Regions from separate parts of the Arthrobacter sp. UYEF3 genome, predicted to be linked through region 2. Evidence: predicted binding sites of a transcription regulator. Region 2 holds the regulator's gene; each other region holds the start of a gene.
What was found. The regulator LexA, encoded in region 2, represses DNA repair genes until DNA is damaged. The targets are predictions, from matches to a motif close to TCGAACANNTGTTCGA.

Region 1 (4,486 bases), on a different contig from region 2:
AGCCGATGCCCTGTGCGTCCAGTTGCTTCTTTAGCCGGTTGCAGTAGCCGCACCAGGTCGTCGAAAACATGGTGATGGTGCCGGAATCGGGGGTAAAGTCCACGGAAATCTCCTCAAGCTGGTCAGTGCTGCCGGCCGCACGCTTCGCACCGGCGTTGCGCGGTGGTCATCGGTCGGGACAGTCGGATATCACTTGGGACAACCGTAACCCGCCGGGCGCTATTCCCGCAGCCCGCCGGGCCGGTGCCAGGGCGCTTCCCGCCGGGCCGGTGCCAGGGCGCTTCCCGCCGGGCCGGTGCCAGGGCGCTTCCCGCCGGGCCGGTGCCGGTGGCATGCTGGTGCCATGTGTGGACGCTACGTGATGGCCCGGGCCGTCGGAGACCTGCTGGCAGACTTTGATGCCGAACTGGAGGAAGAGTTCCTGATTCCGCCGTCCTGGAACGTCGCCCCGACCGCGGACGTGCCGATCCTTCTGGAACGGCTGGTGGACGGGGAGTTTCCCGCCAAGCGAGTGCGGCAGTTGCACATTGCCCGCTGGGGGCTCGTGCCGTCGTGGTCCAAGGACCCCGGCATCGGCTCGAAAATGATCAACGCCCGCAGCGAGAGCGTGCTGGAGAAGCCCGCGTTCCGGAAGGCCGCCCGGTCCCGGCGCTGCGCGGTCCCGGCGGACGGCTACTACGAGTGGAAGGGCGAGGGCCGCGGCAAGCAGCCGTACTACGTGCACCCGAGGGACGGCAGCGCTATTGTCTTCGCGGGGCTCTATGAATGGTGGAAGGATCCGTCGAAAGCGGAGGATGACCCGGAGCGCTGGTTGCTGTCGACTTCGATCATGACCACCGACTCGCCGCCGGAGGGCTACGCGGGCGGGATGCTGGCGGAACTGACGGCCCTGCATGACCGGGTCCCGCTGCCGATGGACCGCCGGACCATGGAGACCTGGCTGGACCCGCAGGCCGACGATGCCGCCGCCCTGGTGGGGCTGGTCCGGGCCGGCGCACACGACGTGGCCGAGGGCTGGGCGATCGACGCCGTCGGCACCGCCGTCGGAAACGTCAGGAACGACTCCCCGGAGCTGATCGAGCCGGTCGGCAGCCTGTTCTGAGTAAAGGCGGCTAGACCGTGACCCTGCCGCCGGCGTCGACCGTCCAGGTGGGGTTGAAGGCGATCTCCCAGCGGAAGCCGTCCGGGTCGGCGAAGTAGCCGGTGTATCCGCCCCAGGGCTGGGTCTTCGGCGCTGCCACGACGTCGGCGCCCGCGGCTTCTGCCTGGCGCATCACCGACTCCACCTCCTCCGCGCTGCCGACGTTGTGGCTCAGGGTGATCCAGGGCACGCCGGCGGGGGCATCCGTTCCCGCCTCGGCCTGCATCTGCGCGGCGTTCCAGAGCGAGAGGATGAGGCCGTGGTTTGCCTGCAGGAAGACCACCTCGCCGGGAACCTCCCGGTGGACCGGCCAGCCGAGGCCCTCGACGTAGAAGCGGCGCGAGGCGTCAACGCTGCGGACCCCAAGTGAGATGAAGTCGACCCGCGGTTGCATCATGCGATCCTGTCATGCACTTGGCGGCTCAGCACGGTACGGCTGTTAGAGCGACTCTTCGACGGGCACGTTGGCCTGGTACTCCCTGCCCTCGCAATCGCTGAACGCCGTCATCAGGTGGCCTTTGACCAGCCCCCGGACCGTGCTGATCGGAAAGGTCCCGGTGATGGTGTTGCCGGAGTGCTCCACTCCCTTGAGGTCAAAGTTCTCCTCCGTGCCGTCGTGGCTGAAGCAGAAAAAGGACACGGCCTCGCCGTTTATGAACTCGATTTCCATCCGGCGCTGGTGGGAGTGGTCCGGGGTGGCCGCGACGAGCCCCACCACATAGGCGCCGGAACTCGGAATATTCCCGTCGATAGCGAACATCGCCACCAAGGTTGAATCCTTGGCGGCGATGGTTACGTGCTTCAGGAGTGCGCTGTGGGAGCTCATGGCTCAATCCTGCTACCTGCGCCTGCGTCCGTCCACCCCCGATCTAGGTTTTGTCCCCGGCCCGGCGTAGACTGAAGTATTCGAAGATATATTCGAATACTTCAAGATGTTCACGCACAAAATTATTGTGGCCAGCGCTCCGGGAGGCACCATGGGGATGTTCAGCGAGTCGGTGGACGTCGTCTGCACCCCGGCAGGCCAGCCGGAGTCCCTGGACTGGGCCGGGCGGCACTATGCCCTCTGCGCCGAGCCGGTCCGCTGGTTTGAGCGGCGCCAGTGGTGGGCGGAAGAACGGCGGGCGCCGCTGGGCAGCGGCCCGGGGCTGGTGGACCACGAAATCTGGCGCGTCCAGGTCCGGGATGCCGGGAACCCGGAGCGGACCCTCACCCTTGACCTGAGCCGGCACCTGGCCAGCGGACGCTGGCGGCTGCTGCGGATCCACGATGCCCTGCGACCACTCCGGAAACCCGAATCGGCATGAGCTTTACCCACCTGCACGTTTCCACCGCGTTCAGCGCCCACTACGGGGTGTCCTGGCCGGAGGAGTTGGCTGCCGCCGCCGCCGCGGACGGCGCCACGGCGCTCGCCTGCACGGACCGCGACGGGCTCTACGGCACGGTCAAGCACCTGAAAGCCTGCATGGCGGCAGGGCTGGACCCGGTCGTGGGGGTGGACCTCGCGGTCTTCGACGACGACGGCGACCTCCGCACCCGGCTCGGAGGACGCGTCGTCGTCCTGGCGCACGGGCAGAACCACGGCGCCGGGTACCGGGCGCTGTGCCGGCTGGTCTCCGACGCCCATGCCCGTACCTCGGGCAAGGCCGGGGGAGCGGTGCCCGTCGCCGTGACCCGTGCGGAACTGGCCTCCCGCGCCCTGGATCCGCACACCCTCAAGCCGGTGCTGACCGTGCTGGTCGGCCCGGACTCCGACGTCGGCCGTGCCATGGGCGGGCGGCGCTACCTGCGCCCCCGCACGCTCTTCAAACGCTGGCTGGACGCCATGCCGCCGGGAACCCTCGCCGCCGAGGTCGTCTCGCAGCTCAGCCCGCCGGGCGAGCCGCTGAGCACGGCCCACGCAGTGCGGATGCTCAAGCTTGCCGCGGAACACTCAGTCCCGGCGGTGCTAAGCAACGCCGTTCGGTACTGCGCCGAGGACGGCGCAGCGACAGCGGACGTGCTGGACTCCGCCCGGACGCTCAAATCCCTGCCCGAGCTCTCGGCCGCCCCGCTGCTGCAACCCAACGGGCAGGGCTGGCTGAAATCCTCCGCGCAGATGCTGCGGCTCGGCCAGGAGATCATGCACGCCGCCGGGTACGGCGCCGCGGACCTGAAAAGCCTGCTGGCACACACCGAGGCGCTCGCGGACCGCTGCCGGATGGATCCGGGCACGGACATGGGATGGAAGCAGCCCGTGGTCCCGGAGGCCTCGGTGATCGGGATTGCGGGGGATCCGCTCGTGGAGCTCACGCGGCGCTGCGAGGCGGGCATCAGCCGGCGCTTCCCGGGCATCACCGGGAAGCCTGCCGCAGAGCTGCATGCCCGGCTGGAACACGAACTGCGGATCATCGACAGCCTGGGCTTCGCCGCCTACTTCCTGACCGTCGCGGAGGTGTCCCGGATGATCCAGGATATGGGGGTCCGGGCCGCAGCCCGCGGCTCGGGCGCCTCCAGCCTGGTCAACTTCCTGATCGATGTCAGCCAGGTGAACCCGCTGCAGCACGACTTGATTTTCGAGCGCTTCCTGTCCCGTGACCGCGCCACCCTCCCGGATATCGATATCGACGTCGAAAGCGCCGAACGGCACAACGTCTACCGGAAGATCTTTGAGCGCTTCGGCTCCGAACGCGTCACGCTGATGAGCATGCAGAACGGGTACCGCGCCCGGGGCGCCGTCCGCGACGCCGGCCTGGCCCTGGGCATGGACGGCGGCGACATCGACGAGATCGCCAAGCAGCTGTGGCGGTTTTCGGCCCGGAACTTCCGCGAGGCCCTGGTGGAGAAGCCGGAGCTGAAGGAGTTCGCCGGCCGGGTGGAGCAGCGCGGCTTCAGCGAAAACCAGCAGCTGGACCTGCTGGTGGACCTGACCGAACGGCTGGACCGGCTGCCGCGCCACATTTCGATGCACCCCTGCGGGGTCATCCTGGGCGACGCGACGCTGCTGGACCGCACCCCGGTCCAGCCCAGCGGGCTGGGCCTGCCGATGAGCCAGTTCGACAAGCACGACATGGACCCGATGGGCATGCTCAAACTCGATGTCCTCGGCGTCCGGATGCAGTCCGCCATGGCCTTTGCGGTCCGGGAGGTGATCCGGCTGCATCCGTCCAAGGCAGAGGTGGTGGCGGCCGGCCGCCACCCGGCCGGACCGGACGGCACCGGGCCGGATTACATCGCCGCGGACGGCCGCATCGACCTCAACGCCGTCCCGCTCGACGACGAACCCACCTATGAGCTGATCCGCAGCACCCATACCCTGGGCTGCTTCCAGATCGAGTCCCCGGGCCAGCGGGAACTGATCGGCAA
Region 2 (4,486 bases):
GTGGTTGAACTGCTCGACCGGGCAGTCGCTGGCATGGGCGGCCAGAGCCGAGACGGCCAGCATGAGATGGCCCGACAGGTGGCCCGCGCCATCGAAACAGGCGACCACCTGCTGGTCCAGGCCGGCACCGGCACGGGCAAGTCCCTGGCCTACCTGATTCCGCTAATCGCCCATTCGCTGGTCAGCGACAAACCGACCCTCGTCTCGACTGCCACCCTGGCGCTGCAGACACAGATCGTCGGCCGGGACCTGCCGCGGCTGCTCAAGACGATCACGCCCGTACTGGCGCGGCCGGTAAAGATCGCGCTCGTCAAGGGCCGCTCCAACTATGTGTGCCGGCACAAACTCGGCGGCGGCTTCCCGTCCGAGGAGCCGTCCGAGGGTCAGTTGTTCTCCCTCGGCGAGGACACCTCCGTGCCGCACTTCGCAGCCGCGATGGGTGGCCCGTCGTCGCAGCTCGGCAAGGAAGTGGTCCGGCTCCGCGAATGGGCCGAGGACACCCTGACGGGGGACCGCGACGAGCTCATGCCGGGCGTGACCGACCGCGCCTGGCGGCAGGTTTCCGTCACCTCAATGGAGTGCCTCGGCGCGCAAAAGTGCCCGCTCGCGGCCGAATGTTTCAGCGAACTGGCCCGGCAGAACGCCGCCGACGCCGACGTCGTGGTCACCAACCACGCGATGCTGGCCGTCAGCGCCTTCGAGGGCCTCGCCGTATTGCCGGAGTACGACGTCGTGGTGGTGGACGAGGCGCACGAGCTGCAGGACCGGGTCACGGGTGCCGTGTCCGGCCAGCTCTCCGTCGCGATGGTGCATGCCGCCGCCTCCGGCGCCCGGAAGCACACCGGCATCACCGTGGACGCGCTCAGCAACTCCGCGGCCAACCTCGAACTCGCCATTGAAGGGGTCCCTAGCGGACTCATGCCCAACGGACTGAACAGTGAGCAACTGGACTGCGTGGACCAGCTGCGCGACGCCTGCCGCGCCGCGCTCTCGGACTCCAAGGGCGACAGCGCCAACACAGCCGACGGCGGCCGCCAGCTCGCCCGATCCCGCCTGATGGTGATCCTGGAACTGTGCGAACGGCTCCTGGCCGCCAGGGAGAACCGCGAAGTGGTCTGGTTCTCCCGCAACAGCAGCTTCGACCCGCAACAGGGCTACTCGCAGCCGGACGACTCGGCGCCGGCCCTGGTCAACGTTGCACCGCTCAGCGTTGCCGGTCGGCTGCGCGAGGGGCTGTTCGCGGACCACACCGTCGTCCTGACCTCGGCCACCCTGGCGATCGGTGCGGCCTTCGAGCCGGCTGCCGGAGGCCTCGGCCTGGTAGGCCCCGGGGCCCCCAGCTGGACCGGCGTCGACGTCGGGTCCCCCTTCGAATATCCCAAGCAGGGCATCCTCTACGTCGCCAAGCACCTGCCCAAGCCCGGCCGGGGAACGTCCCCGGAAGCCCTCGATGAGCTCGAAAAGCTGATCCGCGCCTCCGGCGGCGGGGCCCTGTGTCTGTTCTCGTCCCGGCGCGCCGCCGAAGAGGCGGCGGACGCGATGCGGCCCCGGCTGGGCCTGCGCATCCTCTGCCAGGGCGAATCGACCATGACCGCGCTCGTCAAGCAGTTCGCCGACGAACCGGACACCTGCCTGTTCGGCACCATGTCGCTCTGGCAGGGCGTCGATGTGCCCGGAAGTTCCTGCCGGCTGGTCGTGATCGACAGGATCCCGTTCCCCCGCCCCGATGACCCGCTGATGACCGCACGCTCCCGCGCCGTGGCCCAGGCCGGCGGAAACGGGTTCATGAGCGTGTCGGCCACCCACGCCGCCATCCGCCTCGCCCAGGGCGCCGGGCGGTTGATCCGCACGACGTCGGACAAGGGCGTCGTGGCGGTCCTGGACCCACGACTGTCCACCGAGCGCTACGGCGGGTTCCTCCGGGCCGCACTCCCGCCGTTCTGGCCAACCACTGACCCGGGCGTAGCTTTCGCTGCCCTCGAACGCCTTGCCAAGGAGACCCCCGCCCGGCAGCCGGCCAAATAGGGAACGCCAAAGGCCCCGCCCGGAGATCCGGAGGGGGCCTCAGCAGCGTTGCCGGTGGCTGAACGCTAGAGGGAGCGCAGTACCGAGACGACTTTGCCCATGATGACGGCATGATCGCCAAGGATCGGCTCATACTGGGTGTTCTGGGGAAGCAGCCAGGTGTGGCCGTCGCGCTGGCGGAAAGTCTTGACCGTGGCCTCGTCATCGAGCAGCGCGGCAACGATGTCGCCGTTGAGCGCATCGTTCTGACGCCGGACCACCACCCAGTCACCGTCGCAGATGGCGGCATCGATCATCGAATCGCCGGCCACCCGCAGCATGAACAGTTCGCCGTGGCCCACCAGTTGGCGCGGCAGGGGCATCACGTCCTCCACCACCTGGTCGGCAAGGATCGGACCGCCGGCGGCAATCCGGCCCACGAACGGCACCATCGCGGTGTCCGTGGCGCTGGCTAGCTCCGATACGGCCCGCCCGCCCACCGCCCGCAGGCCGCTGGACTTCCCCACTCCGGAAATCTTCGCCGCGCCCTCATCGAGCGTCAGCGGCATCAGTACTTCCATGGCACGGGGACGTTTGGGGTCCCGGCGCAGGTACCCGAGCTTCTCCAGCTGCGAAAGCTGGTGGGTGACGCTGGAGAGACTGGCAAGGCCGACCGTGTCACCGATTTCCCGCATCGAGGGCGGGTAACCGTTGTCCGCTACGGAGCGCTGGATGGTCTCCAGAATCTTCTTTTGCCGGACGGTAAGGCTCTTCGGCGCCCGGACGGTCTGGGGACCGTGCTGGGCGGCCCTTCCGCCGGTGGCTTGTGCTGCCATGTTGGCCACGCCTTTCCATTTCCGCCCGGCCGCTGAGGTTGCCGGGATCGATGAGTCTGAAAAAGTCAGACCCCGCTGGTGAACTGCTGTTGATCGATACATGTGGTTGTCCGCTATTTCAAAAACCCGGTATTTCAAAAGCCTGAGCTGCAGACCCTGTGGTTCAAAAGTAGGCCAGCCATCATGGTTTTTCAAACATTTGTTCTAGTGAGTCTCGACAATGTTCGCTCATAAGTGCTAAAACAGAACAAGCGCAGTTCGAAGATATGTTCGAACCCCGAGCTTCGGGGCGCATCAGACGGTTCGGTGCTGTGTTCGAAGCTTGTGATCAAGAAAGACGTTCGAAGGTTCGCGTTCGATGGTTAGGCCGGTTGGCGGCAGGTACATGGAGTACGCCGGGCGGCACAGATAAGTCCAGGAGGGCTCAGGTCATGTCAGTAGTAAGCGCTATTTCCGGATCACCGGTATCCGTTCCCGTCCGGGCGGCCAAGATCGAGGCGGCACCGTTCGGGTCGGCGCCGTTCGACCAAAACCGGCCCAAACGGGTGCCGTTCGAGTCCTTCGGCCCGCACAGCATCTTCGATCGTGACGCCGACCGCACGGATGCGGCCCGCCAGGACGCGGCCGGGTCGGTACACGCCGGGCCGCGGCAGGTTGCACCCGCCATTGCCGCGGCGCAGGCTCCGCTGCGGCTCACCCGGCGGGGCCGGTTCGTTTTCTTCGGCTTGCCGTTGATGCTGTTGGCGGTTCTCCTGCTTTCACTCGCCGGCTTCCTGAACGCTCCGGCCAAGGCTGCCGACTCGTCCGCGGAGCTCTCGCTCACGCCCGCCGTTACGGTCACGGTCCAGCCCGGTGAGTCCCTTTGGGCCATTGCCGGCGCTGTGGCCCCGGAACGCGATCCCCGCGACGTTGTGGCGGACATCGTGCAGCTCAACAACCTCGGGGATCCCCGCGTCATCCCCGGACAACAGCTCTTCGTACCCTCCAAGTAGCCAGCGCCCGGACCAGACCCCGTGAGAGAGTGAGGCGCCCGAACACTGCGCCCCCGACGGTCACAGTTTCGGGTCCGGGCCCGGCCTCGCTTAAACTGGAACGGTGACTGACCAGCTAGAGCGACTCAACCGACTGCCCCTCCGGACGAATCTGCGCGGATTGCGCCCCTACGGTGCGCCCCAGCTGGATGTCCCCATCCTGCTGAACGTCAACGAGAACACCCATGGCGTCCCGGCCGATGTCCGTGCCGCCATCGCCGCGGCCGTGACGGAGGCTGCCGCGGGGCTGAACCGGTATCCGGACCGCGAGTTCACTGAACTGCGTGAAGCCCTGGCGGAATATCTCGGTCACGGACTTGACGCCGGCAATATCTGGGCTGCGAACGGCTCCAATGAAGTCCTCCAGCAAATCCTCCAGGCCTTCGGGGGCCCGGGCCGCACCGCCCTGGGGTTCCCTCCCACGTACTCCATGTACCCGCTGCTGGCTGCCGGTACGGACACCGGATACATCGTCGGCGTGCGCGCCGAGGACTATGGGCTGAGCGCCGAATCGGCAGCACGCCAGGTCCGTGAGCTGAAGCCCAACGTCGTTTTCCTCTGCTCCCCGAACAACCCCACCGGCACCGGCCTGGGGATCGACGTTGTCGAGGCCGT
Region 3 (4,486 bases), on a different contig from region 2:
CCGCATGCGCCCTTCCAGGGCGCCGGGACCTTCGGATTCTTCCGCGGCGAGCCGCGTCAGTGTCAGGGCTGCCAGGTCTGGGTTGTCGTAGATGAGTCCCATGGCCCCACGCTACGCACCCCATTGGTTCCGTCAAGAGCCACGCTAGCGCCAGCGGTAGGATTCCAGCGCCCGGAGCAGGGGAGCGGGGTCCTTCTTCAGGTGATCGACGGGGCGGGTCCCGGCCAGGGGCCGGGACGGGGTGATCATCCAGAGGGTGAAGTAGTTGTGCGGGATCTCCAGCTCCATGGCCCGTCGGAAGAGGGCCGTGACGGTTGTCTGGAGCTGCCCGTCGGGGAGGAACTGGAAGCCCGGGCAGAAGGTCCCGTCGTCAATGAAGACGCGCACGAGCTGACGCATGACCGGTTCCGGGTCCTCCATCAGTTCGGAGAGCCGGCGGTATACCTGTTGCAGGGTCGGCAGCGTGAATTCTGCCCTGATCGCTTCCCACGTCTGGTCGTTGATGGTTTGGCGGTTCAATTTTGGGCTGTCTCTCCGCCGTCGCTGATGTCTTCCAGCAGCCACTGGGTCGAAAGCGGGTCCCGGCGCAGCGTGACAGTCCGAAGGGCTGAGGTCGAGTCAAGACGGACCTGGAGGCGCCAGTATTCGATGCTGACCAGGTCGCCGCTGCCGACGGCGGCGGTGCGGCGGGTGTCCCACCACGCGTCCCGTCCGTACCAGTGTTGGGAGTCGGTGTCGGGATCGACGAGCCAGATTTGGCCGTCGTGGCGGATGGCCAGGGGTTTGCCTGCCGCGTCGAGTCGGACCAGTGTGTCGTGGGTCTGCGGGGCGGCTTCGGCGATGGTGCTCATGGAGTTGGTGTTCTTTCGTGGTGCTGTCGTGCGGGTGGTTTAGGCGGCTTTGACGAGGGGGAGTTCGTTCCAGTGGGTGGTGTAGCGGGGGGAGAGCATGTCTCCTTTCATGGTCCAGTCCGGCCCGCCGCGGATGCCGCCGTGGCCAAGGCCGATGGAGCCGCGCCCGTACCGGCGGGTGATGTCTTCCAGGAGTGTGCCCACGTGGCGTTCCTCGTGCGGGTTTTCGAACAGGGCCAGGGGTGCCTGGTTGCCGGTGGGCCGCAGGTCGGTGACCATGATCCCGGCCCGGGCGTACCGGATGCCCTCGCAGATGCGGGGCAGGAGAGCGTGGGCGGCCTTGGTGAGCAGGACCGGGTCTGCGGTGGGCATCGGGAGCGGCACGCAGACCGAGGGGTAGGAGGTGTCTTTCGGGTTGAAGTGTGAGGTCCCGGCGAACGCGGTGAGGACTTTGGCCTGGAGGCCGTGTTTGCCCAGCCGCGCCGAGGCCTGCTGGCCATAGACGCTCATGACCTGCCGGATCCCGGTAGCGGTGGTGATGGGGGTGGCGAAGGATCGGGAGAAGATGAGCTGGTCCCGGCCGATACGTTCTTCCTCCATGGGGATGCAGGGGGTTCCCTGCAGTTCCAGCACGGTGCGCATCATGACCACGGAGAAGCGGTCCCGGATCATCACCGGATCCGCCCGGGACAGGTCAAGGATGGAATGGATCCCCAGGGCGTTGAGGCGTTTGGTCAGCCGGGTGGCGACACCCCAGATATCGATGACGGACAGGCGCCGCATTAGACCTTCTCTTTCGGGGGTGGGGACGGAGTCCCAGTGGCAGACGCCGTCGAAGGCCGGGTTGTTCTTGGCCCATTTGTTGGCCAGTTTCGCCAGGGTCTTGGTGGGTGCGATCCCGACGCAGACGGGCACGCCGACGTTGCGCCGCACGGTGGCTTTCATGTCCCGGCCGAGGGCCAGGAGTTCGTCCGGGGTGCCTTTGACGCCGAGGAAGGCCTCGTCGATGCTGTAGACCTCGAGCCATGCGGAGTACCGGCCCAGGAGTTCCATGACGCGGGCGCTGATGTCGCCGTAGAGCTCGTAGTTACTCGAGAGGGCAACGAGTCCCCATTCCTTGGCGCGGGGGGCGAGTTTGAACCACGGCTCACCCATGGCGATACCCAGGGCTTTGGCTTCGGGGGAGCGGGTGACGGCGCAGCCATCGTTGTTGGACAGGACGATGACGGGCCGGCCCTCCAGGGCGGGGTTGAACGCCCGCTCGGCGCTGGCGTAGAAGCAGTTCACGTCCACGTGCGCGATCTGCGGCAACTGCCGCATGGCCGCAGGCTTCGACACGGCCGGGTCCTTAGAGGTGGTGGAGGCATCGGGTGGCGATGCCCCACACCACGAGATCGGACAGGGACGGGACCCGGATGTCCGGGTACGCGGGGTTCTCTGCCTGCAGCACGACCCCGGTGGCCGTGATCCGGAGGCGTTTGATGGTCAGTTCCCCGTCCAGGACCGCGACGACCACGGACCCGTCCACCGGTTCCAGGGCGCGGTTGACGATCAGTTCGTCGCCGTCGCTGATCCCGGCGCCGGTCATGGAGTCCCCGGACACCCGTACCACATAGGTGGACGTGACGTCCTTGATCAGGTGCTCATTCAGGTCGATCCGCCCGTCGAAGTAGTCCTGCGCGGGCGAGGGATACCCGGCCGCGACAGCGACCGGAGAGATCAGCACCGACAACAACGACGCACCCGCATCTATCACACGGGGACCAATAAGAACGCCCACAACACACCTTTTATTCGAATATATGTTCGAATTAGTCTAGCTCCTGGGACCGACAGAAAGTACCGCCGCCCGCCAGGTCGGGCCTGTGGCGGGGGCCGGTTTGCACGCCAGCGGGGACAGCTTGAGCTGTGCGGAGGGCTCCACCTGACCCCAATGGGCACAACCCGGCCCGCGCGGCACGCTGTACGGAGGGAAAGTCGGGACGCGGAACCGTTGTTGGTGGGGCATAAGGAAGCCTCCGCGCGAATCAAGGACTCAAACGTGGAGGCTCCCGGTTCTCCAAGCTGGGGGACTGGAGAACCAAGGCAATTCTACTGGCCACCCTGGCCGTCACGCTGCTGGGAACCGGGAGCTTCCGGTCACACCCGGGGGCGGCGGCCGCGGGTCCGGCCGGTCTGCCAGCCGGGCACGGCGGCGTCCAGGAGGCTGACTTTGTCAGGGGTGAGGTCGCCTCGGTGGTGTTTGTACCGCTGGGCGTGGATCCACACGCCGAGGGTGTGTTCCCGTTCTGAGGCGTAGTGGTGGTGGCGGGGCCAGTTGTTGCCTTCGGCGCGGAAGTCCACCAGCTGGGCGAGGCGGTCATGCCACCGGGACTCATCCGCTGCTGCCCTGGGGTTTCCTTCCCACCCGGGGACCCGGGCGAGGCCGGCCCGGTATGCCGGGTCGAGGGTGCCGTCGGCTGCTTCGCGCCGGCGATCCGAGAGCCACCGCGCCATCGACCGTTCACGTTTATCCTGCGAGCGGTCACGGGGCAATCGGCCCTCGGCCCTAATCCAGGCGATGATCTCCTCCATGCGGGCAAGGTCCGCGGGGGAGGGTCCGCCGGCCCTGGTCACGACAGCGGCGTGGTGTGCGGTCTCGAGTCCCGGGTCCTGGCGACGGGCGATGACCAGGTGATACCCGACGGTGGCCGGCTCGGCGCGCACGAGGTCAGCGATGCGTTGCCGGCTCAGTCCGAGCCGGTACATCAACACCCATTCCGCGTCCGGAGCGCGCCTTAACCGCCTGTCCATGATGGAGCCCATCCTGCCACGACCACCCCGCCAGGCAGGCCGGCGACGTGGCGGCGCAGCCGGGCGACCGCCGGGCCCCCCGGAGCTCCTGGCGGAGCGGAGAGAGCCGCCGGGCCATGGGAATTCGGCGGCGGTATTGTCAGAAAGTAGTAGGAGTAGTAGTTTTGTTACTACTACTCCTACTATTTTTGAGGTTGTCGCCGTGGCGTTGAGTGTGAAAGACCGTGTGTTTGCTGCTGCGGAGCAGATCAGTGCCGAGCGCCGGCCTACCGTCTCGACGGTGCGGGCGGCTGCGGGTGTGAGCAACGCCGACGCCACGCGCTATCTGAAGGAGTGGGTCGAGGAGAAGCAGGCCGCGGGAGGCCGTCTCGCCGCGACGCCGGCAGCGGTGCTGGAACAGGCCGCGCGTCTGGCAGGGGCCTGCTGGGCCGAGGCGTCCACTGTGGCGGATGAGCGGCACGCCGCTGCGGAAGCGGTCTGGGCGCAGGAGAAGAAGGATCTGGGTCTGGAGATCTCCGAGCTCGTCGCGGACCTGGACAAGGTCACTGCCGAGAAAGACGCCGCCGTCACTGAACTCACCGCCCGGGTCACCGCAATGGATACTCAGGCCGCGGCGATCCAGGCGCAGCTGGAGCAGGCACGGGCGGCCGAGCAGCAGGCCAGCAACACCGCAGCCGACGCGGCGGCCAGGGTGGCCGCGGCCGAGGCCCGGGCAGAGACCCTGCAGACGGCCCACGACGCGCTCCTGCAGCGCATCGTGCCGGAAACCCCGGACAAGAACGGCCAGGGCCGAGCGAGCCAGTAGCGGAACCCCGGGCGTTGAGCTGGGCGGGAGGGCCCCT
Region 4 (4,486 bases), on a different contig from region 2:
GAGGAAGCGTCATCGGGAACAACAGTCGGCTCCTCGACTGCCACCGCCGGCTCGACGATCTTGGTGACGGACTGGCGGTGCACGGTGGCGGTGTTGCCCGGGGAGATTTCCAGAAGGACCTTGTTCTCGGCGTCGTCGATCTCGACGATGCGGCCGAACAGGCCGAAGCTAGTCATGACCTCAACGCCGGGGCCGAACTTCGACTGGAGCTGGGCCTGCTGCTGCTGCGTCTTCTTGTTACGTCGGAACATCATGAAGACGAACACGGCGAGCATGACGAACAGGAGAATTGTCATTGGATCCAAGGGAAAGTTCCGTTCTGTACTTACAAGCTGGTTTCAGAGCAACGTCCGCTTCGCTCCGGGGCTGTGTGGAACCTGGCAGGATTTCCGGCAGGGAACCATGCTTGGCCAACGGCGGCCTAGCGGTAGCCGCGCACGGAAACAAAGGCCCGAACGTGCCGAGCGTAATTCCAGTCTAAAGGGAAAAGGTCATGGCCGGGTGCTATTGACCCTTCCGGATCCATTCGGGCTCAATTTCTGCGACGGCATCTTCACCGAATCCGGCCGGTTCCACGCCGGCGTCCCCCGCCGGGAACAGGTCCAGCGGGTCCTGTCCGAACGCACCGGCGGGCACCGCGAAGCCAAGGTGGGTCCAGGCCGGCGCCAGCGCGATCCGCCCGCGCGGCGTCCTGCCCAGCAGGCCCTCCCGGACCAGGTAGGGTTCGGCGACGGTTTCCACTGTTTCAGTTTCTTCGCCGACGGCGATGGCCAGCGTGGAAAGGCCCACCGGGCCGCCGCCGAACTTGGTGATCAGTGCCTCCAGCACCGCGCGGTCCAGCCGGTCCAGGCCGCGCTTGTCCACCTCGTACATGTCCAGGGCGGCCGAGGCCGCGCGCGCGTCGATCTGCTCCACCCCGTGCACCAGCGCCCAGTCCCGGACGCGCCGCAACAGCCGGTTCGCGATGCGGGGGGTGCCCCGGGACCGGCCCGCGACCTCGCTGAAGCCGGCCGAGTTCACCTTCAGGTCCAGCAGCCCGGCCGAACGACGGAGCACGAGCTCGAGCTCCTCCACGGAGTAGAACTCGAGGTGGCCGGTGAAACCGAACCTGTCCCGCAGCGGCCCGGGCAGCAGCCCGGCGCGGGTGGTGGCGCCGACCAGGGTGAACGGCGGCAACTCCAGCGGGATCGCAGTGGCGCCGGCGCCTTTGCCGACGACGATGTCGACGCGGAAGTCCTCCATGGCCATGTAAAGCATTTCCTCCGCCGGCCGGGACATCCGGTGGATCTCATCGAGGAACAGGACCTCGCCCTCGGAGAGCGAGGACAGGATCGCCGCCAGGTCACCGGCGTGCTGGATGGCCGGGCCGCTACTGATCCGCAACGGGGCGTTCATCTCGGCGGCGATGATCATGGACAGGGTGGTTTTGCCGAGCCCGGGCGGGCCGGACAGCAACACGTGGTCGGCGCTGCGGCCACGCATCCGGGAGGCCTCCAGGACGAGCGAAAGTTGTTTGCGGACCCGGTGCTGGCCGACGAAATCGTGCAGGTTCTTCGGCCGGAGGGCGGCCTCGATAACTCGCTCCTCCGGTTCCTCTCCCCCGCCGACGAGGGTGGGCTCAGCCACGGGCGCCTACCCGGTTCCCGGCGCGGGCGCCGTCCTGGCCCAGCCAGCGCAGCGTGGCGCGAAGGATCTCCGCGACGTTGCCCTGCTCGGCGAGCTCCGGGGAATCGGCCAGCGACTTGTCAATGCTTGATGTGGCATCCTTCTCGGACCAGCCCAGGCTCATCATTGCGGCCACCACCTGCGGCTTCCAGACGGCTTCGGCGGACACGGCCGGAACGGATCTGCCCGGAGTGCCGTGCGGGACCAGCTTGCCAGCCAGTTCCAGCACAATCCGGCCCGCGACCTTGGGGCCGATGCCGGGCACCTTGGTAAAGGCCTTGCCGTCGCCGGAGTGCGCGGCGACCCGGATCGCCTCGGGTTCGTGAACGGCAAGGACGGCCAGCGCCAGGCGCGGTCCGACGCCGCTGACGCTCAGCAGCACATCGAACACCTCGCGTTCATCGTCGCTGCCGAAACCGAAAAGCGTCAGCGAGTCTTCCCGCACGATCAGGGAGGTGAACAGCTTGCCCTCGTCTCCGACGCGGAGCCCGCTGAGGGTCTGGGGCGTGGCGTTGACGCTCATGCCGGCACCGTTGAGGTCGATCACCGCCGAGGACAGGCCGACGTGCGCAACGGTTCCGCGAAGAAAACTGATCAAGGCCTGGCTCCTGGTGTACAGCCGATGCACGTTTCGCATCGGCGAGCCGGCACGTACCGGCTATCCGAACATATCTACGAATACCTTACCAAGTTGTTCGCTGACAAAGTCGGACATTCAACGCGCACGGCGCGCTTTTGCCTCCGCGTCAGCCCAGGCGCGCTGGGCGGGGGTGAGGGACTGGCTGCCGGGTCCCGTGGTGGCTGCGCCCCCGTTGGAGTTACCGGTGCCGGCCCGCCAGGCATGCGTGATGGCCAGCGCCAGCGCGTCGGCGGCGTCGGCGGGCCGCGGAGGGGCGTCAAGCCGGAGAATCTTGGTGACTAACTTGGTGACGGCGTCCTTGTTGGAGGTACCGCTGCCGGTCACGGCGGCCTTGACCTCCGAGGGGGTATGCAGCGCAACCGGGATGCCGCGGCGCGCTGCGGCGGCAATCACGACGCCGGAGGCCTGGGCCACGCCCATCACAGTGCTGACGTTGAGCTGCGAAAAGACCCGTTCAACGGCGAGGACATGCGGCTGGTACTTGTCCAGCCAGTCATCGATCGAGGTGGCAATGACGAGCAGCCGCTGGTCGAGACTCTCGTCCGGGGAGGTACCGACGACGCCGAACGCCACCATGGTGGCGCGCCGGTTTTTCTCGACGTCCACGACGCCGATCCCGCAGCGGGTGAGGCCCGGATCGACGCCGAGGACGCGAAGGGTCACTCTGCTTCCAGTGCGGCCTGCACTTCGTCGCTGAGGTCTGCGTTGCTGTAGACGTTCTGCACGTCGTCGAGCTCTTCCAGGGCGTCCACGAGCTTCATGAACTTCTTGGCGGCATCGAGGTCCAGCGGCACCTGCATGGAGGGAACAAACTCGGCCTCGTCGGTGTCGTAATCGATCCCGGCTTCCTTGAGCGCAGCGCGGATGGCCTGCAGGTCGGTCGGTTCGGAATGGATCTCGAAGCTGTCGCCGTGGTCCTTGACTTCCTCGGCACCGGCGTCGAGGACCGCCATCAGCACGTCGTCCTCGCTCAGGCCGTTCTTCGGCAGCGAGACGACGCCCTTGCGGGAGAAGAGATAGCTGACCGATCCGGGGTCGGCGATGCTGCCGCCGTTGCGGGAAATGGCGAGCCGGACCTCGGAGGCCGCGCGGTTCTTGTTGTCCGTCAGGCACTCGATGAGCAGCGCCGAGCCCTGCGGACCGCGGCACTCGTACATGATCTCGGTGTAGTCCACGACCTCGCCGGTGAGGCCGGCGCCGCGCTTGATGGCGCGGTCGATGTTATCTGCGGGGACCGAGGTCTTTTTGGCCTTGGTCACGGCAAGTTCCAGGCCCGGGTTGCCGGCGAGGTCGGGGCCGCCCATCCGCGCGGCGACTTCGATGTTCTTGATCAGCTTGGCGAACGACTTGGCCCGGCGGCTGTCCAGGATAGCCTTCTTGTGCTTGGTCGTCGCCCATTTGGAGTGGCCTGACATGCTTACGCTTCTCCTCTGATCATTCGAATAAACAATTCATGCACGCGCTTCTCGCCCGTAACTTCCGGGTGGAAAGAGGTGGCCAGCAGCTTGCCGGAACGCACAGCAACAATTCTAGCGGTGCCGTCGAGGGATTCCGGGTGGCCCGCCTTGGACGGTTCCACCTGCGCCAGGACTTCGACGCAGGCGCCGACGCGTTCCACCCACGGCCCGCGGATGAACACTGCGTGCACCGGGGCCGCGCCGCCGTCGCCGGCGCTGAACTGGAGCCCCTTGAATTCGAGATCAGTCTCGAACGATTCGCGCTGCCGGCCGAAAGCGTTGCGCCGCACCGTGATGTCGAGGCCGCCGAAGGTCTGCTGCGGGTTGCCGGCAAGATCCGTGGCGGGGTCAGCGATGTCGTCGGCCAGCAGGATCATGCCGGCGCAGGAACCGTAGACGGGCAGCCCGGCCTGGATGCGTTCGCGCAGCGGATCCCGGAGTTCGAAGGCCCTTGCGAGCTTGTCGATGGTGGTCGATTCACCGCCGGGAATGATGAGGCCGTCAAGGCCGTCCAGCTCGGCGGGGCGGCGGACGCCGACGCCGACGGCCCCGGCTGATTCCACGACGTGCAGGTGTTCACGGAAGTCGCCCTGGAGAGCCAGGACGCCGATCCGGAGGCCGGACCCCACGCGGGAGCCAGACAGGGAAAGGGGGGTGGTCATCCTGCCAGCATAGTGCGCGGCTTTCCCGGAACCGCACCGGGGCGTGGCTGCGGGCCCGGTTC

Region 1: ABIB14_RS13990 (DUF6504 family protein) is a predicted target of LexA. The motif match lies at 2,048-2,063, and genes of this name have one in related genera.
Region 3: ABIB14_RS09775 (LexA family protein) is a predicted target of LexA. The motif match lies at 2,646-2,661, and genes of this name have one in related genera.
Region 4: ruvA (Holliday junction branch migration protein RuvA) is a predicted target of LexA. The motif match lies at 2,328-2,343, and genes of this name have one in related genera.

Annotation. Positions count from the first base shown of each region.
Region 1 covers NZ_JBEPNK010000020.1:61,769-66,254, reverse strand. Annotated here, with positions in the region: gene ABIB14_RS14010 (mycoredoxin) at 1-103, opposite strand, end outside; gene ABIB14_RS14005 (SOS response-associated peptidase) at 344-1,102, shown strand; gene ABIB14_RS14000 (VOC family protein) at 1,113-1,535, opposite strand; gene ABIB14_RS13995 (hypothetical protein) at 1,581-1,967, opposite strand; gene ABIB14_RS13990 (DUF6504 family protein) at 2,119-2,448, shown strand; gene ABIB14_RS13985 (DNA polymerase III subunit alpha) at 2,445-4,486, shown strand, end outside.
Region 2 covers NZ_JBEPNK010000004.1:172,436-176,921, forward strand. Annotated here, with positions in the region: gene ABIB14_RS04505 (ATP-dependent DNA helicase) at 1-2,025, shown strand, start outside; gene lexA (transcriptional repressor LexA) at 2,091-2,840, opposite strand; gene ABIB14_RS18730 (LysM peptidoglycan-binding domain-containing protein) at 3,272-3,832, shown strand; gene ABIB14_RS04520 (histidinol-phosphate transaminase) at 3,936-4,486, shown strand, end outside.
Region 3 covers NZ_JBEPNK010000011.1:37,912-42,397, reverse strand. Annotated here, with positions in the region: gene ABIB14_RS09795 (hypothetical protein) at 1-102, opposite strand, end outside; gene ABIB14_RS09790 (hypothetical protein) at 145-519, opposite strand; gene ABIB14_RS09785 (hypothetical protein) at 516-851, opposite strand; gene ABIB14_RS09780 (Y-family DNA polymerase) at 891-2,171, opposite strand; gene ABIB14_RS09775 (LexA family protein) at 2,200-2,631, opposite strand; gene ABIB14_RS09770 (helicase associated domain-containing protein) at 2,991-3,644, opposite strand; gene ABIB14_RS09765 (DNA-binding protein) at 3,847-4,449, shown strand.
Region 4 covers NZ_JBEPNK010000020.1:44,714-49,199, forward strand. Annotated here, with positions in the region: gene yajC (preprotein translocase subunit YajC) at 1-296, opposite strand, end outside; gene ruvB (Holliday junction branch migration DNA helicase RuvB) at 505-1,626, opposite strand; gene ruvA (Holliday junction branch migration protein RuvA) at 1,619-2,263, opposite strand; gene ruvC (crossover junction endodeoxyribonuclease RuvC) at 2,381-2,968, opposite strand; gene ABIB14_RS13930 (YebC/PmpR family DNA-binding transcriptional regulator) at 2,965-3,720, opposite strand; gene pdxT (pyridoxal 5'-phosphate synthase glutaminase subunit PdxT) at 3,723-4,424, opposite strand.